2 regions of the Lactobacillus sp. B4005 genome follow, and region 2 is predicted to be linked to the other one. Evidence: riboswitches for the same ligand, from Rfam matches in the RefSeq annotation. Region 2 holds a riboswitch; the other holds the start of a gene.

Region 1 (3,457 bases), on a different contig from region 2:
AAGGCAAGAAAGTGTATCACGGTCATTCTTGGAGAATCTGTTGTGATTCTTAAAAGTCTGCTGATCAGGCGATACATCATAGGCAGGTTTTAGGACAGCATCTGGTCAATTTTGCGGCATAGGCAAAGAGCAGAACTCTTAGCATACGAGCCGGTTGATACGTGTATCGCGTTCAAACACTGCTGTGGAATATAATCGACAAACTGGCTGATGGCATGAACCATGTGGTTTTGGGAAATAAAAAATCTAAATTGAGTATTAAAGCTGTTTGACATGTGATATATTATTAAAATAAGAAAAAATATATAAAAGGCGTTGAGTACAGAAATGGACCCCGAAGTTAGGACAACTTTGAGGTTTTTATTATGGCTAAATTATCTAAGCAAGATAAAATCTTAGTAATAGCTTTCATATTTATCGTAAAGTTCTCCTTGTCCAAATTAGAATAAATAGTTTGTATTCTCTATTTTAGACAATAAAAATCTAGAAGTCAGAAAAATTATGTGCTTTTCAGAAAAAAGTTGAATTTCTGAAAAAAATAGAACAGAAGAACATCATTTTGAGAGTTTTAATTTGTTTATACGATAGCAATTGAATGCATCAATTATTTAGCTTCGTGTTCTTGCTTAACTACTTGCCTATCCAAAGACTTGAAAAATGGGTAGTAAGCGAGTATGGCAAAGGCTAATTCAATTGCTTGCCATAAGTCACTTTCCAATCACTGCCAGTCATCAAGAAGCCACTGATAATAGCAGGTGTTGTCCAAGGAACTTGGGCAACAATCATTCCGATAATATAAAACTTCATTAAAATGTAGGTAATAAATTGAAGAATCATTGGCGCTAAAATAAGGTTTCCAACTTTTTATCTAATATCTTACTAATTTAATGCGATGAAAATAATAACTTAAGTATGATAACTGACGGGGCGGCTATGAAGGTACCACGAAAGTTTTTATTTAAAAGTCTTAAAAGCAAAACTTACTTAATAATATGGTATATACTTGATGTATATTGAGAATAAAAAAGTATAATTTAAGAAGAATCAGTATTTACTTAAATGGTTTTTGCAGGAAGTGGTTAGATGAGAAAAAATAAAAACTTGAATAATGGTGAAGATACAATTGATGTATTAGAAACCGTAGGCTTGATCCTGACGGTTGGACAAGTGATTGTCACGGTACTTAATTTTCTTCGTCGATTCAAAAAACAATAAATATTAACCGGTAGAACTAAAGACTAAATTAGACTATTAATTGTTGCTTGACAGTTAATAGTCTTTTTTAGCGAAACCAAAGTGTCAAATAATCATAAAAGCTTAATTTTGCCTTAAAAAAGCGTTGACATTTATTCATTATGATAGTACTGTATTAGATAGGTAGTACAGCTAAACTTTTAGGAGGGAATATCATGCTTTACCTGTTATACGTTTTAATCGGATTATTAATAATTATTTTGACTGATTTACTTGTGACGGCTTGTATGACACTAAACGACATTTACCGTTATCGTCATGAAGATAGGTTAGAATTTATCACTGCTTTTAAAAAATATTTTAGTAAAAACAATAATCTCCCTCTTAAAGCTTCAGATTGGAAACTTAAGCGGGAATAATTGCAGCTAGCTTTTCAATTCTTTTTGCTGGGTCTATTGACGCAATCAAATTAGTATATTATTCTGTAACTAATTGAATACGGTTTCTTCGGGGCAGGGCGAAATTCCCTACCGACGGTGACAACCAGTAAGGTTGAAGTCCGTGACCCGCGTACGCGCGGTGGAACTAGTGCAAGTCTAGTACCGACAGTTAAAGTCTGGATGGGAGAAGAACAAATTAAGCTAATTTAATCTTAGCGTTGTTTTTAAACTTCGCTGAAATCTTATTTAATTAGAAAATATTAGTGCCTCGTTGATTCTGAAATCAACGAGGTTTTTTTGTGCTTAGGAAGTGAATTTTTTGCAGGATACAGACTATATGGAAATAGCAAGCAAAGAGGCCGTTAAGGCACTGGGAATGACATGGACTAATCCTTTAGTTGGTGCGGTTATTGTTAAAAACGGCCAGGTCTTAGCTTCCGGCTATCATCATCAGTTTGGACAAGAGCATGCGGAAGTTAACGCACTTAATCAGCTAGATGATATCAAACAGGCTCAAGGTGCAACACTTTACGTGACGCTGGAGCCATGCAGTCATTACGGTAAGCAGCCGCCTTGCTGCCAAAAAGTAGCTGAGGCCGGAATTAAAGAAGTGATTATCGGGCAAATTGATCCCCACGGAATTGTGGCTGGTAAAGGAATTAAGTATTTAAATGAGCACGGCGTTAAAACTAAGGTGCTAGGGGGGACAGAGAGACTAAACGAAGCATATAACTTCTTTTATCAGCATCACCGGCCACTCGTAACCTTGAAATATGCAATGTCACTTGACGGGAAGCTTAATGGTGCAGAAAAAACGCGCACGCTTCTGACTGGCCCTAAAGCCCAGTACGATGTGCAAAAGCTGCGCTTGCACCAGCAGGCGATTTTAATTGGAGCGAACACATTGCGAATTGATAATCCGCAATTAACGGTACGAATAAAGGCTTTACCACAGCCGCCCATTCGAATCATTTTAACGCATGATGCAAATCAACTTGATTTAACGCAGAATCTGTTTAAATTACCTGGCCCAATTTGGCTACTTAGTCAGACCGAGTTAAAGGGCAAGGCCCAGGCCAATGTGCATTGCTTTGTCTCTCACAAGTGGACACCCCAAAAAATTGGTGAACTTTTAGCTGAACGTGAGATTCAATCGCTATTAGTTGAGGGTGGCAGCAATCTGTTAGCTGAGTTTTTAGCAGCCGGATTAGCCGATCAAATAGTTGCTTATATTTCTCCAATAGTATTGGGTGGAATCGCTCTGCCTGTAGCCGTAGGTGCAGCACTAGCTCAAAAATTGGAGTACCAATTAATAGCTGTCCAAGAGCTAGGACAAGATATTCGGATTACGGCAAGGAGGAAATAAATGTTTACAGGAATAATTCAGGCAACTGGTAAAATCACTCGGTTAGAAATTACCGAAAAGCACGCTAAGTTAGGCATTTCGGCCGCTGAAATTGCGAAACAAAACCTACCACTTGGCGCTAGTGTTGCGGTTAATGGAATTTGTTTGACCGTGACTTCTTGGCAAAATAATGAGTTTACGGTTGATGTAATGCCGGAAACGATGAAGCGGACTAACTTAGGTAAGCTGACTACCGGCAGCTTAGTTAACTTGGAACCATCGCTTTCCTTGAACGGCAAGCTTGATGGTCACCTTGTGGCCGGTCATGTTGATACTACGGCAGAAATTATTAGTAGAAGTGAAAATGAAAATGCAATTGAATTACGTTTTAAGGTACCGCATAAATATGATCCTTATTTAGTTGAAAAAGGCTCAGTGGCAATTGATGGTATCAGCTTAACGTTGACGATGGCACAAA
Region 2 (3,457 bases):
TAAATCGGTCAATGGGTGTCCTAACACTAATGGTAAATCTAAACTAGTTTCGTTTAAGGAACCGCTAGCAATTGGCTCTTAGAAAGAGGCATAAAGAGTTGCCGTTGAGTGATCCAACCCCTTATTTTCCAGGTCAGCAATATAATCTTCACGAGAGACCTGCAAAATTGAACACTTTTTGCCCAATGCTTCGCTTGTAGCTTGTCCTAGCTCTTGATAAGTAGTTGGCTTGCCCGTAAATTCGTAAACTTCACGTGGCTCTGAAGAAGTTAAAACATTAGCAGCTGCCTGTGCATATTCACTTTCTAAAGCCCAGCCGGCAGAATTGTCTGCCCAGTAAACAGCTTTTTGTGCTTCTTTAGCACTTGCAAAAAATCCTGCTTCATTTTCTAAATACCAGTTGTTACGCAAAAACGAGTGCGCAATATTGGTTTTAGTAATCATGACTTCAGTTAGCTTGTGATCTTGAGCTAGCGGTGTAGGTGAACTTTGAGCATGAGCAAAACTAGTATAGGCCACAAAGCTAACAGGATTTGCCTGAATCGCGTTAACTACATTTTGGTGCTGCACTTTGCGGTCAACTTTTCCGCCAGGTTGAGAGGAAATAAATAAGACCCGATCAATTCCCTGCAATGCTTCGGTAATTGAAGTTTGCTTATCATAGTCACCAATTCTTATTTCAAAATTGGGAAAAAGTTTCTCGGCTTTCTCCCGATTTCTGGCAATGACGACAATATTTTTTGAACTAGTTAATTGACTTAAGTATTTCACAGCCAGTTGGCCAAAATTTCCGGTTGCAGCTGTAACAGCGTATTTCATTTTTAGTCTTACCTTTCAGAATTCATAATTTGTTGTTTTATTTTCGACAAGTTTAATTGCACTACATGTAAATAATAAAACAACAAGAAATACTTGGATTTTTGATTCTTTTGGGGCGGTTAACTGAATGTAAAATTTATGGTCACTACAATTTTACTAATTTAACTGGCTATAAGGCCGCTAAATTTTAGTCACGAAAAAGCATCAAGTTACCTTGTAGCTTAATGCCTAAAAATATGATTTGCGATATTTTACCAAAAATAAAATCAATTTTTACTGGTTTTTTCAACTTTAAAATGATTGGGCAAAAAGTGGCAAATAAAAAACAGTTCTTGAACGAGAACTGTTTTCCTAATCATATTTTAAAAAATAATATCCCAAGATTAAGTTAATTCTTTAAATTAAAATGCTTTCTTACGAATGGCTTTAAGCTGCGTAAAACAACTTCAAATAGGAAATAAACCACTACCCCATTTATTGCTCCTTTTAATAAGTTAAATGGGACGATTATGCCAAAAATATACGTAGACATTGACGGAATATGGAGAAGTTGACCAAGATAAACTTTCTCCGTAAAGTTAAGCAGTCCAGTATAGCCGTGAATTGCTGGTAAATTCGTAACCGTAGTCACTGCATATATTGGCGTCAAGATTAAGGCATTTAACAAGGATAAAACAATTGTCATCGCTATTATGCCCAAAATAATTCCGATAATTGGTTTAACATAAAGTTTTTTGGCATTTTTTTCGCCAGCCGAAACATCCTTAGCAATGTAATAAAATGGCAGTGCAAATGACATAGAGGCGGCTAAAGCAGCTAATTGGCCAATGACACTTGGCAATGCAAATCCTTTATAAATCAGGTCAATTAACATTCGAACAGCGGCAATAATAAGACCAGGTACTGGACCGAATAAAAAGGTCCCAATCGTAACAATAACATCAGAAAAGTCGAATTTTAAAAAGCTAGCTACTGGGAGAGGAAAAGCCAATTCCATTAAGATAAATGAAATGGTTCCAATTAGTACATAAGCAATTATATTAGTTAGATTTGTGATATTTCTTCTTTTCACAATACTTACCTCCAAAAAGAATAGGTCTGTTGCTCCTAGCAACAGACCTAATAAAAGTAAGTATTCAAAAATAAGTCTTAACTTTTAGTTTAGCCTGTCTTCTTTCATCTAGACTTTAACTATCGGTACCATAATTGGTTCCACCACAAAAGTGGGTCGTGGACTTTCACCACCGGTCGGGATTTTCACCCTGCCATGAAGACAACAAACTGATATTTAACTACAAGTAAATACTAGTCTACCTGTTTTAATCTGTCAACTTCACTGTGGGTAAGTTCCCTGTATTTGCCAGAAACAAGATTACCCAAAGTCAAAAAGGAGTATCGTTCACGGGATAATTTCTTTACCTGATGGCCTACGGCTTTAAACATTCTTTTGACTTGATGGTAATGTCCTTCATGAATCGTTAACTGCACAATTTGGCTATTCTTCTTTTTATCGCTCCGGATAATTTTTACTTTAGCTGGTGCACTTCGATGACGATCAATTCTGACTCCATGAGATAAACGATGAATTTCCTCTGGTGTCAGTTGACCCTCAATCTTTGCTACATAGACCTTAGCAACCTTATTGCGAGGATGCATCATTAAATTAGCTAGTTCACCATCATTAGTCATTAATAACAAACCTGAAGTATCATAATCAAGCCGGCCAATTGGGTATAGCCGATAAGGCAAATCGGAAAAATAATCTACTACGGTCTTTCTTCCCTTGTCATCATTTGCTGTTGAAACGACGCCGCGTGGTTTATAAAAAAGATAAGTATGCAGACTTTCACGCTCAATTGGTTCCCCATCAACCGTAATATTGCTAAAAGTATCTACCTTGGTTCCAAGTTTGGTAATAATCTCGCCGTCAACGGTTACTCTGCCTTCTTCAATCATTTTTTCAGCCTTACGACGAGAGGCAATTCCCGCCTCTGCGATTACCTTTTGTAAACGTTGTAAACTCATTCTTTATCTCCTTTTTGTGCTTCAGCAATATTTTTATCTGCTTTTCCATTAGCTGAGAATAAGTCGATTTCACCCTCAGAGTTAATACTTTCATCTTCAAAGTCTTCTATCAGAGGTAAGTCAGCTAGACTTTGATAGCCAAAATACTGTAAGAAATAATCACTGGTGACATACAAATTGGGGTGTCCTGGTGCATCCTTTTTACCATCTGCTTTAATAAGTCCACGCCAAATTAAAGTTTGGAGCGCCCCTGACGAATTTACCCCACGAATTTCATCTATTTCAATGCGCGTAATGGGCTGACGATAAGCAATAATTGATAAAATTTCTAGTGCCGATTGACTTAACGACTTTGACAAATCTTTTTGAAAAAAATTAGCCACTACTTCACTAACTTCTGGTCTAGTAGTCAATTTATAATTATGGTTGATGTGTATCACCTGGAGACCAGAATCTTGATTTTGCTTAAGCTTAGCTGCCAGATTTTTGGCTAATTCGCGCAATGCGGAATGCTCAACTTGCATTAACTCACACAAATTTTCACTTGGAATACCATTATCGCCTGCTATATATAGCAATGCCTCCAATTGTGCAATTTTACTTACCATCTTTT

What was found. Region 2 has a riboswitch for FMN ahead of J3U73_RS02220 (ECF transporter S component). Riboswitches for the same ligand answer to the same signal wherever they lie in the genome.
Region 1: linked by a shared signal. The riboswitch ahead of ribD (bifunctional diaminohydroxyphosphoribosylaminopyrimidine deaminase/5-amino-6-(5-phosphoribosylamino)uracil reductase RibD) and the one ahead of J3U73_RS02220 (ECF transporter S component) in region 2 are both predicted to bind FMN.

Annotation. Positions count from the first base shown of each region.
Region 1 covers NZ_JAFNOZ010000005.1:4,097-7,553, forward strand. Annotated here, with positions in the region: gene J3U73_RS08705 (hypothetical protein) at 685-837, opposite strand; gene J3U73_RS08710 (hypothetical protein) at 1,084-1,215, shown strand; gene J3U73_RS08715 (hypothetical protein) at 1,410-1,613, shown strand; FMN riboswitch at 1,694-1,830, shown strand; gene ribD (bifunctional diaminohydroxyphosphoribosylaminopyrimidine deaminase/5-amino-6-(5-phosphoribosylamino)uracil reductase RibD) at 1,945-3,000, shown strand; gene J3U73_RS08725 (riboflavin synthase) at 3,001-3,457, shown strand, end outside.
Region 2 covers NZ_JAFNOZ010000001.1:459,536-462,992, reverse strand. Annotated here, with positions in the region: partial or broken gene J3U73_RS02225 (NAD(P)H-binding protein) at 1-819, opposite strand, end outside; gene J3U73_RS02220 (ECF transporter S component) at 1,208-1,891, opposite strand; FMN riboswitch at 1,984-2,098, opposite strand; gene J3U73_RS02215 (pseudouridine synthase) at 2,125-2,844, opposite strand; gene scpB (SMC-Scp complex subunit ScpB) at 2,841-3,452, opposite strand; gene J3U73_RS02205 (segregation and condensation protein A) at 3,442-3,457, opposite strand, start outside.